Regions from separate parts of the Pseudomonas sp. GW823-FHT02C02 genome, predicted to be linked through region 1. Evidence: predicted binding sites of a transcription regulator. Region 1 holds the regulator's gene; the other holds the start of a gene.
What was found. The regulator sigma-54, encoded in region 1, starts transcription at its own class of promoters, with help from an activator protein. The targets are predictions, from matches to a motif close to ANTGGCATNNANNTTGCTNT.
Positions count from the first base shown of each region.

Region 2: AC1ROI_RS17840 (CmpA/NrtA family ABC transporter substrate-binding protein) is a predicted target of sigma-54. The motif match lies at 1,933-1,952, and genes of this name have one in related genera.

Region 1 covers NZ_JBXAJV010000005.1:63,199-70,382, forward strand. The annotation lists gene AC1ROI_RS10255 (ZIP family metal transporter) at 1-441, shown strand, start outside; gene AC1ROI_RS10260 (HPr family phosphocarrier protein) at 450-725, opposite strand; gene rapZ (RNase adapter RapZ) at 741-1,598, opposite strand; gene ptsN (PTS IIA-like nitrogen regulatory protein PtsN) at 1,601-2,065, opposite strand; gene hpf (ribosome hibernation-promoting factor, HPF/YfiA family) at 2,078-2,386, opposite strand; gene AC1ROI_RS10280 (RNA polymerase factor sigma-54) at 2,461-3,954, opposite strand; gene lptB (LPS export ABC transporter ATP-binding protein) at 4,139-4,864, opposite strand; gene lptA (lipopolysaccharide transport periplasmic protein LptA) at 4,864-5,412, opposite strand; gene lptC (LPS export ABC transporter periplasmic protein LptC) at 5,399-5,971, opposite strand; gene AC1ROI_RS10300 (KdsC family phosphatase) at 5,979-6,503, opposite strand; gene AC1ROI_RS10305 (KpsF/GutQ family sugar-phosphate isomerase) at 6,503-7,184, opposite strand, start outside.
Region 2 covers NZ_JBXAJV010000009.1:122,886-130,069, forward strand. The annotation lists gene rmf (ribosome modulation factor) at 291-506, shown strand; gene AC1ROI_RS17835 (quinone-dependent dihydroorotate dehydrogenase) at 821-1,840, opposite strand; gene AC1ROI_RS17840 (CmpA/NrtA family ABC transporter substrate-binding protein) at 2,072-3,283, shown strand; gene AC1ROI_RS17845 (ANTAR domain-containing response regulator) at 3,299-3,874, shown strand; gene AC1ROI_RS17850 (nitrate/nitrite transporter) at 4,224-5,435, shown strand; gene AC1ROI_RS17855 (bifunctional protein-serine/threonine kinase/phosphatase) at 5,443-7,113, shown strand.

The sequences.
Region 1 (7,184 bases):
ATCCCGCCACGGATCTGGTTGTTTGTATTTGCCATCATTGCCCATAACATCCCCGAAGGCATGGCAGTCGGGGTTTCGGCCGGTGGTGGGATGCCGGATGCTGACAGCCTGGCTATGGGCATTGCGTTGCAGGATGTGCCGGAAGGGTTGGTGATTGCGCTGGTACTGGCAGGGGCGGGGATGTCGCGGGTCAAAGCTTTCCTGATCGGTGCGGCATCAGGTCTGGTGGAGCCGGTCTTTGCGCTGTTGTGCGCCTGGCTGGTGAGCCTGGCCGAATTGCTGTTGCCGTTAGGGTTGGCGTTGGCGGCGGGGGCGATGTTGCTGGTGGTCACCCATGAAGTGATTCCCGAGTCGCGGCGCAATGGTCACGACAAGCTGGCGAGTCTTGGGTTGTTGATCGGGTTTTGTTTGATGATGGTGATGGATACGGCGCTCGCTTAGGCGAATGTTCAACCGCCTTCGTCGAAGAAGTTATTGATCAGTGCGACCAGCGCATCCATCGCTTCCTGTTCCTGCTCGCCTTCAGTGCTCAGGTGGATTTTGGTGCCCTTGCCGGCGGCGAGCATCATCATGGCCATGATGCTTTTGCCATCGACCGCGGATTCTGGCGTACGACCTACTCTGATGGTGCAACCCGGGAACTGACCCGCAACGCCAACGAATTTTGCCGAAGCGCGGGCATGAAGGCCCAGCTTGTTGATGATTTCAATTTCCCGAGCAGGCATCGCGATGTGAATCCTTTAGCTGAGGTCGCGGTGGCGAACCTGGACGTTCTTCAGGGATTGTTGCAGGACCTGGCCCAGACGTTCGGTCAGGTAGACGGAGCGGTGGTGCCCGCCGGTGCAGCCAATGGCGATGGTGACATAAGCGCGGTTGCTGGCGGCAAAGCGCGGCAACCACTTGAGCAGGTACGTGGAGATGTCCTGGAACATCTCTTCGACGTCCGGTTGTGCCGCCAGGTATTCGGCCACCGGTTGATCAAGCCCGGATTGGTCGCGCAATTCCGGCTTCCAGTAAGGGTTGGGCAGGCAGCGCACGTCGAACACCAGGTCTGCATCAACCGGCATGCCCCGCTTGAACCCGAAAGACTCCACCAGGAACGCCGTGCCCGCTTCCGGCTGGTTCAGCAGACGCAGCTTGATGGTATCGCGCAGCTGATACAGGTTCAGGTTGGTGGTATTCACCTTGAGGTCCGCCAGATCGGCGATCGGACCCAGCAGGGCACTTTCGTCCTGAATTGCCTCGGCCAGCGAGCGATTGGCGTTGCTCAGCGGGTGGCGGCGGCGGGTTTCCGAGAAGCGTTTGAGCAACGTTTCTTCGTCGGCGTCCAGGTACAGCACATCACACTTGATATGCCGGCTGCGGACTTCTTCAAGCAATTCCGGAAACCGCGACAGGTGACTCGGCAGGTTGCGAGCATCGATGGATACCGCGACCAGCGGTTGTGCCAGCTCGGTATGAATCAGCGCGCGCTCGGCCAGTTCCGGCAGCAATCCGGCGGGCAGGTTGTCGATGCAGTAGTAGCCGTTGTCCTCGAGAACATCGAGTGCGGTACTTTTACCTGAGCCGGATCGGCCACTGACGATGATCAAGCGCATGGTTAATGACCGTTTTGCTCGTCCAGGACAACCTGATACAAGGCTTCATTGCTCGGGGCGCTGCGCAGTTTTTCGCGCACTTCCTTGCGGTCGAGCATGCTGGCGATCTGGCGCAGTAACTCCAGGTGCGCATCGGTAGCGGCTTCCGGGACCAGCAGAACGAACAGCAGGTCAACCGGGGCGCCGTCGATGGCGTCGAAATCAATGGGTGCATCAAGGTGCATCAGGGCGCTGATGGGCAAGGTGCAGCCCTTCAGGCGGCAGTGGGGAATGGCGATGCCGTTGCCAAAACCGGTTGAGCCGAGTTTTTCACGGGCAATCAGAGCCTCGAAGACATCTTGCATCTCCAGATCCGGCACTTCTTTGTGGATAAGGTTGGCAATTTGCTCGAGGGCTTTCTTTTTACTGCCGCCCGGCACGTTCACGAGGGAACGGCCGGGGGTCAGGATGCTTTCAAGTCGGATCATGGGTTGGGAGTGTTAACGACCGGTCGCGCCCTGGAGGAGGCTTTGGGTCTTTTCCTTATGCTTTTTGAGTTGTTTATCCAGCTTGTCGGTCAGTGCGTCGATCGCCGCGTACATATCGGTATGCTCCGCGTTTGCGACCACTTCATTGCCGGGAATATGCAGCGTGGCTTCGATTTTCTGCTTGAGCTTTTCGACCGTCATCGTGACCTGCACGTTGGTGATCTTGTCGAAATGCCTCTCTAATCGTTCGAGTTTTTCGCCGATGTAGGTGCGAAGAGGTTCGGTCACTTCCAGTTGGTGTCCACTGATGTTGACTTGCATACAGCTTCTCCTTCGTTGCCAGTGCATAAAGCGGCAGGCAGAAATGCCTGCCACTGGAACGCTGTGGCGTGGCTCTACATCAACCGCTTGCGTTCGCTCGAAGGCGCGATCCCGAGGGATTCGCGGTACTTGGCGACGGTGCGGCGAGCCACCTGAATGCCTTGTGCCTCCAGTAAACCAGCGATCTTGCTGTCACTCAACGGCTTTTTCTGATTTTCCGCGGCAACCAGTTTTTTGATGATCGCGCGGATCGCTGTGGACGAGCATTCACCGCCTTCGGAGGTGCTGACGTGGCTGGAGAAAAAGTATTTCAGTTCATATATGCCCCGAGGGGTATGCATGAATTTTTGCGTGGTGACCCGTGAAATCGTCGACTCGTGCATCCCCACCGCTTCGGCGATGTCATGCAGGACCAGCGGCTTCATCGCTTCGTCGCCGTATTCAAGAAAGCCGCGCTGATGCTCGACGATCTGAGTGGCTACTTTCATCAGGGTTTCGTTGCGGCTTTGCAGGCTCTTGATGAACCAGCGGGCCTCTTGCAACTGATTGCGCATGAAGGTGTTGTCGGCGCTGGTGTCGGCGCGGCGCACAAAACCGGCGTATTGGGCGTTGACCCGCAGCCGTGGCACCGATTCCTGGTTCAGCTCGACCAGCCAGCGCTCATTGTCCTTGCGCACGATCACGTCAGGGACAACATATTCGGCTTCACTGGACTCGATCTGCGAGCCCGGGCGCGGGTTGAGGCTCTGCACCAGCTCGATGACCTGGCGCAGTTCATCTTCCTTGAGCTTCATGCGACGCATGAGCTGGCTGTAATCGCGGCTGCCGAGCAGGTCGATGTAGTCGGTGACCAGGCGTTTCGCTTCGGCCAGCCAAGGCGTCTTGGCTGGCAGTTGGCGCAATTGCAGCAGCAGGCATTCGCCCAGGTTGCGGGCGCCAATGCCGGCCGGTTCGAATTGCTGGATGCGGTGCAGGACGGCTTCGATTTCGTCCAGTTCGATGTCCAGTTCCGGATCGAAGGCCTCGAGAATTTCCTCGAGGGTTTCGTCCAGGTAGCCCTGATTGTTGATGCAGTCGATCAGGGTCACGGCGATCAGACGATCGGTGTCGGACATCGGTGCCAGGTTCAGTTGCCACAACAAATGGCTTTGCAGGCTTTCGCCGGCCGATGTGCGGGTGGTGAAATCCCACTCGTCGTCATCGTTGCTCGGCAAGCTGCTGGCACTGGTCTGGTAGACGTCTTCCCACGCGGTATCAACGGGCAGCTCGTTGGGAATGCGCTCGTTCCAGTCGCCTTCCTCGAGGTTATCCACCGTCGGGGCGGTTTCCTGGTAGGAGGGTTCCGAAATGTCGGCGTTGGGGAGCTGTTCGGCTTTGTCGGCCAAGGGGTCGGCGTTATCGAAGTCGTCGCCTTCTTCCTGGCGTTCGAGCATCGGATTGGACTCCAGGGCCTCCTGGATTTCCTGTTGCAGGTCCAGGGTCGACAATTGGAGCAGGCGGATGGCCTGTTGCAGCTGCGGTGTCATCGTCAGCTGCTGGCCCATTCTCAAGACTAGCGATGGTTTCATGGCAGGGGCTTAACACCTTATTCGCCGGCGCACATGCGCCATCCACTACAGGGCGCCGGAGCGCCAAACATAAGCAAATTATATGCCCGAAACTGCAGCGTTTGCCTAGAGCGCTGTAACAATAAAAAAGTATTGATTTTTTATCGCGACGAGCGCTCGGACAATCAGCCAGACACCTTACTGCTTAAAGGCGGAATTCATGGCCCAGATACACTTCCTTGACCAGTTCGTTGGCCAGGATGGTGGCGGAGTCACCTTCGGCGATCAGTTGACCATCGTTGACGATGTAGGCGGTTTCGCAGATATCCAGGGTTTCACGGACGTTGTGGTCAGTGATCAGCACGCCAATGCCTTTGGCCTTGAGGTGGTAGATGATCTGCTTGATGTCGCCCACCGAAATAGGGTCCACACCGGCGAATGGTTCGTCGAGGAGGATGAATTTCGGGTTGGTGGCCAGTGCCCGGGCGATTTCCACCCGACGACGTTCACCACCGGACAGGCTCATGCCTAGGTTGTCGCGGATGTGGCTGATGTGGAATTCCTGCAGCAGGCTTTCCAGTTCCTTGCGACGCTCGGCCTTGTCGAGTTCCTTGCGGGTCTCGAGGATGGCCATGATGTTATCGGCGACCGAGAGTTTACGGAAGATCGACGCTTCTTGCGGAAGATAGCCGATACCGGCCTTCGCACGACCATGCATTGGCTGGTGGCTGACGTCCAGGTCGTCGATCAGCACGCGACCCTGATCGGCCTGCACCAGGCCGACGATCATGTAGAAACAGGTGGTCTTGCCGGCGCCGTTAGGGCCTAGCAGGCCGACGATTTGACCGCTGTCGATGGACAGGCTGACGTCACGCACGACCTGGCGGCTCTTGTAGCTCTTGGCCAGATGCTGAGCTTTCAGAGTTGCCATTAAGGAGCCTTTTTCGCGTCGTTTTTCGGCTTGGGCTGGATCACCATGTCGATGCGCGGACGCGACTCGGTAACCTTGCTACCCGTAGCACGCCCGGCGCTCGCAAGCTTTTTCTGGGTGTCGTAGACGATTTTCTCGCCCTGGGTGACGTTGTTGTCCTTGTCGACGACTTTTGCCTTGTCGATCAGCACGACGCGGTTTTGCGAGGCGTGGTACTGGATGGTCACGCCCCAGCCCTGAACAGGCTTGGTGTCGCCGGCCGTCTGCATCTGCTCGAAGTAGGCGAGGTTGCCCACCGAGGTCACCACGTCGATGTCGCCAGCCGGGGTACGGGTGATGGTCACGGTATTACCGGTGACCTTCATCGAGCCCTGAGTGATGATCACGTCACCTTTATAGGTGGCAACGCCATTCTTGTCGTCCAGTTGGGCGTCGTCGGCCTGAATGCGGATAGGCTGCTCTTGATCGTTCGGCAGAGCCCAGGCGCTCACGCTTCCCAGTGCTGCGCCCAGACTGAGCAAAATAGGGAGAGTTTTAACGAGCCTCATACTGTCCTCTTACGTTCGATAGCAGGTGTATCCTGCTTTCTTTCAAATACGCTTTCATTCCGTTGCCTGTCGATACACCGCCAGCGCCGTCGATTCTAACGGGTTGATCGGTCTGCGCATATTGCTGCTGCGGGAACACCGTCATTCGGGTGGTGGTAATCAGGGTTCGGCGGTTTTTCTCGTCGAAACGGGTGATGCGCACCGAGTCGATCAGCTCGACCTGAGTGCCGTCCGGGTTGACTTCGCCGCGCTCACTCTGGACGTGCCACGGAAACTGCGTACCGCGAAACATGTTCAGGTCAGGGTTGGTCAGCAACGTCACCTCGCTCGCTTTCAGGTGTTCGACCTTGTCGGACGTCATTTCGTATTGCAGTTTGCCGTCCGGCAGGTACTGAACGCTGTGGGCGTTGAGGGCGTAATAGTCGATTGCGCTTTCATCGACCGTGACCACCGGCTTGTCGAGGAAGCGTTCCGGGCTGATGTTCCAGTAGCCGACCGCGGCGAACAGCGCCGCGATGCAGCCGAACACCAGGATGTTACGAATCTTTTTGCTCAGCATAATGGGCTCACAGGTACGCGGCGTTGGCCGCATCGAGGCGGCCCTGGGCGCGCAGGATCAATTCACAGAATTCGCGAGCGGCACCCTCGCCACCACGGGCCAGGGTGATGCCATGGGCGTGTTCACGCACGAAGCTGGCAGCGTTTGCTACGGCCATGCCCAGACCCACGCGGCGAATCACCGGCAGGTCCGGCAAGTCGTCGCCCAGGTAGGCGACCTGTTCATAGCTTAGGTTGAGTTGGGCAAGAAGTTCGTCGAGCACCACCAGTTTGTCTTCACGACCCTGGTAGAGGTGTGGAATGCCGAGGTTCTTCGCCCGCCGTTCGACCACCGGGGTCTTGCGGCCGCTGATGATAGCGGTCTGCACGCCGGCTGCCATCAACATCTTGATGCCTTGACCGTCTAGGGTGTTGAACGTCTTGAATTCGCTGCCGTCTTCGAGAAAGTACAGGCGCCCGTCGGTCAGCACGCCGTCGACGTCGAATACCGCGAGTTTGATCTGTTTGCCGCGTTGCAGCAGGTCCGTGCTCATTACATTACTCCCGCACGCAGCAAGTCGTGCATGTTCAAGGCGCCGACCGGGCGGTCTTCGCTGTCGACCACGACCAGTGCGTTGATCTTGTGGTCTTCCATGATTTTCAGGGCTTCGGCGGCGAGCATTTCGGCGCGAGCAGTCTTGCCGTGCGCGGTCATGACCTGATCGATGGTGGCGCTGTGGATGTCGATGCTGCGGTCCAGTGTGCGGCGCAAGTCACCGTCGGTGAAGATCCCGGCCAGTTTGCCATCGGCTTCCAGGATCACGGTCATGCCCAGGCCCTTGCGGGTCATTTCCATCAGCGCATCCTTGAGCAGCGTACCGCGCTGAACCTGCGGCAGCTCCTGGCCGGCGTGCATGACGTTTTCGACTTTCAGCAGCAGGCGTCGACCCAGCGCGCCGCCTGGATGGGAAAAGGCGAAGTCTTCAGCGGTAAAGCCCCGGGCCTCCAGTAGCGCAACGGCCAAGGCATCGCCCATGACCAGCGCGGCGGTGGTCGACGAGGTCGGTGCCAGGTTCAGCGGGCAGGCTTCGTGCTCTACGTGAACGTTGAGGTTGACCTCGGCGGCCTTGGCCAGCGGCGAGTCCGGGTTGCCGGTCACGCTGATCAATTTGATGCCCAGACGCTTGATCAGGGGCAGCAGGGTGACGATTTCATTGGTGGAGCCGGAGTTCGAC
Region 2 (7,184 bases), on a different contig from region 1:
ACTCCATCATTCTGTGGGGGGCCGATCATACAGGGCTTTGACCAAGAAACACGGGACAAACATCGAGTTACTTATGGCCGTTGCATCTTTATGGTTACGTTCTTATGACAAAACGATCATTCCCTCGATGTGACGCATTGGTTAGAACTCAACACAGGTTGACGCCGCAACGACGTCAACACCTTGGCTCGCGACGCCGGCAGCGAGCCCCAACGGCAGGAGTTTTTTTCTGCCAGACCTCAATTGAGGTCGACGCGATAAATACAGTCAACAAGTGAGGGCAACACCCTATGAGAAGACTTAAGCGTGATCCGTTGGAAAGAGCATTTTTGCGCGGATATCAATATGGCGTTGGTGGCAAATCCCGTGAGCTTTGCCCATTTACTCTACCGTCGGTACGCCAAGCCTGGATTAACGGCTGGCGAGAAGGACGCGGCGACAACTGGGACGGTATGACCGGCACTGCGGGAATCCACAGACTCAACGAACTTCACGCCGTCGGCTAACACAGGGCACAACACTCCGACACGACAATCTGATTACGTAACGACTTACCACGCACGCCCCATCCGGGCGGCGGGCTCCGGCCCAGGGGCTCCTTCGAGGAGCCCTTTTTTATGCCCGCCAATTACCTGGAATCTGAACACTGCTTTTGTGGCGAGGGAGCTTGCTCCCGCTGGGCTGCGAAGCGGCCCCAGAACCAGTCACAACTCGGAGTGTCAGGTAAAACGCGGTTGCGGGGTTTACGACTGCTTCGCAGCCGAGCGGGAGCAAGCTCCCTCGCCACAGAAAACCTCAGCGCCAGGACCTGCTCAGCCCTTCAGCGCAGCGCCGCGATGGCGTCGACGGACTCGCGAATCAGCGCCGGGCCTTTGTAGATGAAGCCGGAATAGAGCTGCACCAGGCTAGCACCCGCAGTGATTTTCTCAGCCGCATGCTTGCCTTCGGTGATGCCGCCCACGGCGATGATTGGCAAGCGACCCGCCAGTTCCGCCGCCAGTACCTTCACGGTGTGGGTGCTCTTGTCGCGAACCGGTGCGCCGGACAGACCGCCCGCCTCATCACCATGCTCCATGCCTTCAACGCCCACACGGCTCAGGGTGGTGTTGGTGGCAATCACTGCGTCCATCCCGGTTTCGATCAGCGCTTGCGCGACCTGAGCGGTTTCTTCATCGGTCATGTCCGGCGCGATCTTGATCGCCAGCGGTACATGTTTGCCGTGGCGCAGGGCCAGTTCCGCGCGACGGGTCGCCAGATCAGCCAGCAATTGCTTGAGCGAATCGCCGAATTGCAGGCTGCGCAGGCCCGGGGTGTTCGGCGAGCTGACGTTGACCGTCACGTAACTGGCGTGGGCGTAGACCTTGTCCAGGCAGATCAGGTAATCGTCGACCGCGCGCTCAACCGGCGTATCGAAGTTCTTGCCGATGTTGATGCCCAGCACGCCCTTGTACTTGGCCGCCGCCACGCGTGCCAGCAGGTGATCGACGCCGAGGTTGTTGAACCCCATGCGGTTGATGATCGCCTCGGCCTCCGGCAGACGGAAAATCCGTGGCTTGGGGTTACCCGGCTGCGGACGCGGGGTGATGGTACCGATTTCGACAAAGCCGAAACCCAGCTGGGCAAACCCGTCGATGGCCGCACCGTTCTTGTCCAGACCGGCCGCCAAACCGACCGGGTTCGGAAACTCCAGGCCCATGACGCTGACCGGCATTTTCGCCGGCGCCTTGCACAGCAGACTGTTGAGGCCCAAACGCCCGCCCGCGCCGATCAGGTCCAGGGACAGATCGTGGGAGGTTTCCGGGGAAAGTTTGAACAACAGCTGACGGGCCAGGGTGTACATGGGCGGTTTTGACTCGAATGGCGGCGAAATGAGGCGGCGATTATAGCCGGGCATCGGTGCCGCAAGCGAGGCGCGCAACAAAATCAGCGGACGATGGCATATGCCTTGCACCCTCACTGACATCAGCACTCATGCCAACGGCGGGATGAGTCGAAAGACAAAGGCGTCGTCACTTGGCCTTGCCCTGGCAAGCAGCCCGGTACGACGCTTTTTTTTGGAAGGTGTTTAACCATGAATGAAACCACAGCGGGCCCACTGGCCTGGGTCAATGGCAGTGATGCCCCGGAAAAGACTGAGATCAACCTCGGCTTCATGGCCCTGAGTGACTGCGCCTCGGTGGTGGTCGCGGCCACGCAGGGTTTCGCGCAGCCTTACGGCCTGACCCTGAACCTCAAGCGCCAGTCGTCCTGGGCCAACCTGCGGGACAAACTGGTCAGCGGCGAACTCGACGCCGCCCACAGCCTGTACGGCCTGATCTACGCCGTGCACCTGGGCATCGGCGGCGTGGCGCCGACCGACATGGCGGTGCTCATGGGCCTGAACCAGAACGGCCAGAGCATCAACCTTTCTCATGGCTTGCAGGCCTTGGGGGTGACCAGTCCTGAAGCACTGGACCGGCACGTGCACCAAAGTCGCCCAAAACTGACCTTCGCCCAGACATTTCCGACAGGCACCCACGCCATGTGGCTGTATTACTGGCTCGCGAGTCAGGGCATTCATCCGTTGCAGGACGTCGACAGCGTGGTGGTGCCACCACCACAGATGGTCGCGCACCTGCAAGCCGGACGCATCGACGGCTTCTGCGTCGGCGAACCGTGGTCCGCCAGCGCGGTGAAGCAGAATCTGGGGTTCACCATGGCAACGACCCAGACCATCTGGCCCGATCACCCGGAAAAAGTCCTCGGCTGCACTCGCGCCTTTGTCGAGCAGTACCCCAACACCGCCCGGGCGTTGGTGATGGCGATCCTCGAAGCCAGCCGCTTCATTGAAGACGGCAGCGAGAACCGCCGCAGCACCGCGAAGCTGTTGAGCGCGCCCGAATACCTTGATGCACCGCTCGATTGCATCGAACCGCGCTTGCTTGGCGACTACGCCGATGGCCTCGGCAATCGCTGGCAGGACCCGCACGCGCTGCGTTTCCATGCGGGCGGTGAGGTCAACGTGCCGTACTTGTCCGATGGTATGTGGTTCATGACCCAGTTCCGCCGCTGGGGCTTGTTGCGCGACGACCCGGATTACCTCGGCGTGGCCCGTGAGGTCCAGCAACTAGACTTGTATCGTGAGGCCGCCAGCGCAGTCGGTGTTGCCGCCGAGGGTGAGGACATGCGCAGCAGCCAATTGATCGACGGCAAAGTCTGGGACGGCTCCGACCCGACCGGCTATGCCCGCAGTTTCAAGCTGCACGCAATGAGCGAAAGCTCGCACCGAATCGCCAGCCGCTGACAGGAGATTGCGAATATGTTGCGTATCCTGCTGATCAACGACACCGCGAAGAAAGTCGGTCGCCTGAAAGCAGCCCTGACCGAAGCCGGGTTCGAGGTGATCGACGAATCCGGCCTGACCATCGACCTGCCCGCGCGCGTCGAAACGGTGCGTCCGGATGTGATTTTGATCGATACCGAGTCACCCAGCCGCGATGTGATGGAGCAAGTGGTGCTCGTGAGCCGCGACCAACCGCGACCGATTGTGATGTTTACCGATGAACATGACCCCGATGTGATGCGCCAGGCAATCAAGTCCGGGGTCAGTGCCTACATCGTCGAAGGCATTCACGCACAACGCTTGCAGCCGATTCTCGACGTGGCCATGGCGCGCTTTGAAAGCGACCAGGCCCTGCGCGCCCAGCTCAACGCCCGCGACCAGCAACTGGCCGAGCGCAAGCGCATCGAGCTGGCCAAGGGGCTGTTGATGAAGATGAAGGACTGCAACGAGGAAGAGGCTTACACCCTCATGCGCCGCCAGGCCATGAGCCGGCAGCAGAAACTGATTCAGGTGGCGGAGCAGATTATTGCCATGAGTGAACTGCTCGGCTGAAGCCTTGCGAAGTCTGTGAAGACGCCTTCGCGGGCAAGCCTCGCTCCTACAGGTGCCCACGACATCTGAACTCACCACAAAACCTGTAGGAGCGAGGCTTGCCCGTGAATGGCCGCAACGCGTCATCAAGGTGTTGGCACAGATCTGGCTAAGTAATCCATACAGGTAACCAACGGCGGTTGCCCCACCTACGACAAAGACGTCGCTCACCTCATTTGCCCACGGCGAATCGGGTGGCGGCGTTTTTTCGTTTTGGCCCCAGAGATCGGGGCCGGTGGTGCGGCCGAGGCGGCGCCCCACCTGCAAGCTTCTGACTCCTTCTCGAGACTCCCTACAGCTGAGGTGCGCGATGAATTCAAGCTTCTGGAAATCTGGCCATACCCCGACATTGTTCGCGGCCTTCCTCTATTTCGACCTGAGTTTCATGGTCTGGTACCTGCTCGGCCCACTGGCGGTGCAGATCGCCACCGACCTGCAACTGACCACCCAGCAACGCGGGCTGGTGGTGGCCACACCGATTCTGGCCGGGGCCATACTGCGCTTTTTGATGGGCTTGCTGGCTGATCGCCTGTCACCCAAGACCGCTGGCCTGATCGGCCAGGTGATTGTCATCTGCGCCCTGTTCGTTGCCTGGAAACACGGCATCCACAGTTACGAACAAGCGCTGCTATTGGGCTTGTTTCTCGGTGTGGCCGGCGCATCCTTCGCCGTCGCCCTGCCGCTGGCCTCGCAATGGTATCCGCCGCAGCATCAGGGCAAGGCCATGGGCATCGCCGGCGCCGGCAACTCGGGCACCGTGCTTGCCGCATTGATCGCCCCGGTGCTGGCGGCCGCCTTCGGCTGGAGCAACGTGTTCGGCTTCGCCCTGATCCCGCTGATCCTGACCATCATCGTGTTCGCCTGGCTGGCCAAAAACGCCCCTGAACGGCCGAAAGCCAAGTCCATGTCCGACTACTTCAAGGCCTTGGGCGACCGCGACAGTTGGTGGTTCATGTTTTTCTACAGCGTGACCTTCGGTGGCTTCATCGGCCTGGCCAGCGCCCTGCCCGGCTATTTCAACGACCAATACGGCCTGAGCCCGGTCACCGCCGGCTACTACACCGCAGCCTGCGTGTTCGGTGGCAGCCTGATGCGCCCATTAGGCGGCGCGCTGGCCGACCGATTCGGCGGGATTCGCACGTTGCTGGGGATGTACACAGTCGCAGCGATCTGCATCGCGGCGGTGGGTTTCAACCTGCCGAGTTCCTATGCAGCGCTGGCACTTTTCGTCTGCACCATGCTCGGTTTGGGTGCGGGTAACGGCGCGGTCTTCCAATTGGTCCCGCAACGTTTTCGTCGGGAAATCGGTGTAATGACCGGCTTGATCGGCATGGCCGGCGGCATCGGCGGTTTCGCACTGGCAGCGGGCATGGGCGCGATCAAGCAAAGCACTGGCAGTTATCAAATGGCCCTGTGGTTGTTCGCCAGCCTTGGCGTGCTCGCCTGGTTCGGCCTGCACGGGGTGAAACGTCGCTGGAGAACCACCTGGGGTTCGGCCGCTGTGACCGCTGCCCGGGTCTGAGACTGCAATGAGCCTGCAATTGAGTTTTGCCGAAGCGAGCGCCATCGGCCCTCGCGAGGAAAATCAGGACGCCCTGCGCCTGGTCACTCCGGCCCCGGCGCTGGCGGCAAGCAAGGGTTACCTGTTTGCCATCGCCGACGGGGTCAGCCAGTGCGCCGACGGCGGTCTCGCCGCCCGTTCGACTTTGCAGGCCCTGGCGCTGGACTATTACGCCACCCCGGAAACCTGGGGTGTCGCGCAAGCGCTGGATCGCCTGCTGCTGGCGCAAAATCGCTGGTTGCAGGCCAATGGCGGTGGGCAACCATTGCTCACCACTGTCAGTGCTTTGGTCATGCGCGGCAGGCGTTTTACCTTGGCCCATGTCGGCGATTGCCGGGTGTACCGCTGGCACGCCGACACCTTGCAGCGGGTCAGCGAAGATCACGTCTGGGACCAGCCGGGCATGCAGCATGTGCTCAAGCGAGCGCTGGGGCTCGATCAGCATCTGGTCCTGGATTTTCTTGACGGTGAACTTCGCCTCGATGAGAGCTTTGTGCTGCTCAGTGACGGCATCTGGGCGGTGCTGGGCGACACCGCCATTGCGGCGATTCTGCGCGACCAACCGGACCTGCACAGCGCGGCGCAAACCCTGGTCAGCGCAGCGCACCTGGCGGGCAGTCAGGACAATGCCAGCGCCCTGTTGGTGCGAGTCGATGCCCTCGGTGAGACGAGCATTGGCGATGCGCTGATTCATCTGCAGCAATGGCCACTGCCACCCGCATTGAAACCGGGCCAGATGTTCGAGGGCTGGCAGGTCGAAGGGATGCTCGGCCAGAGCCAGCAGTCGCTGCTTTATCGGGTTCGCGACAGCCAACAACACCCCTGGCTGCTGAAAACCTTGCCCGGCGCACTGCGCGACGATCATCTCGCCGGTCAGGCTTTGCTGTCGGAGGAATGGTTTCTCAAGCGCGTGGCCGGACGGCATTTCCCTGAAGTTCATGCCGCCAGTCAGCGTCAGCATTTGTATTACGTGATGCGCGAGTATTCCGGCTCCACTCTGGCGCAGTTGCACGAACGGGTTGCCGCGCTGCCGCTGGCGCAATGGCAGGATCTGGCCGAACGTCTGCTCAAGGCCGTCGGCATGCTGCATCGCCGGCAGATTCTTCATCGCGACATCAAACCGGAGAACCTGTTGCTGGGCGACGACGGTGAATTGCGCTTGCTGGATTTCGGCCTCGCCTACTGCCCTGGTCTGTCAGAAGATCAACCCACGACCTTGCCCGGCACGCCGAGCTATATCGCGCCGGAAGCCTTTGCCGGTGAGGCACCGACACCGCAACAGGATCTGTACGCAGTCGGTGTCACCCTGTATTTGCTGCTGACCGGGCATTATCCCTACGGCGAAATCGAAGCCTTCCAGCGTCCACGCTTTGGCGTGCCCGTCAGCCCCAGCCGTTACCGCCCCGACCTGCCGGACTGGATCGCGCAAAGCCTGGAGCGCGCGGTCGCGGCGGATCCGGGTCAACGGTTTGAAACGGCGGAAGAATGGTTGCTGTTGCTGGAGCAGGGAGAGCGACGCAGTTTGAGTGTGCGGCCCAGACCGCTGCTGGAGCGCGAGCCGTTGAAGGTCTGGCGGACGCTGGCGCTGGTGATGTTGGTAGTGAATCTGGTGCTGCTGGTTTTGCTGTTTCATGGCTGATTCCGCGTCGCGCCCATCGCGAGCAGGCTCGCTCCCACAGGGGATCTCCAGTGTCCGGGAGACCATTGTGG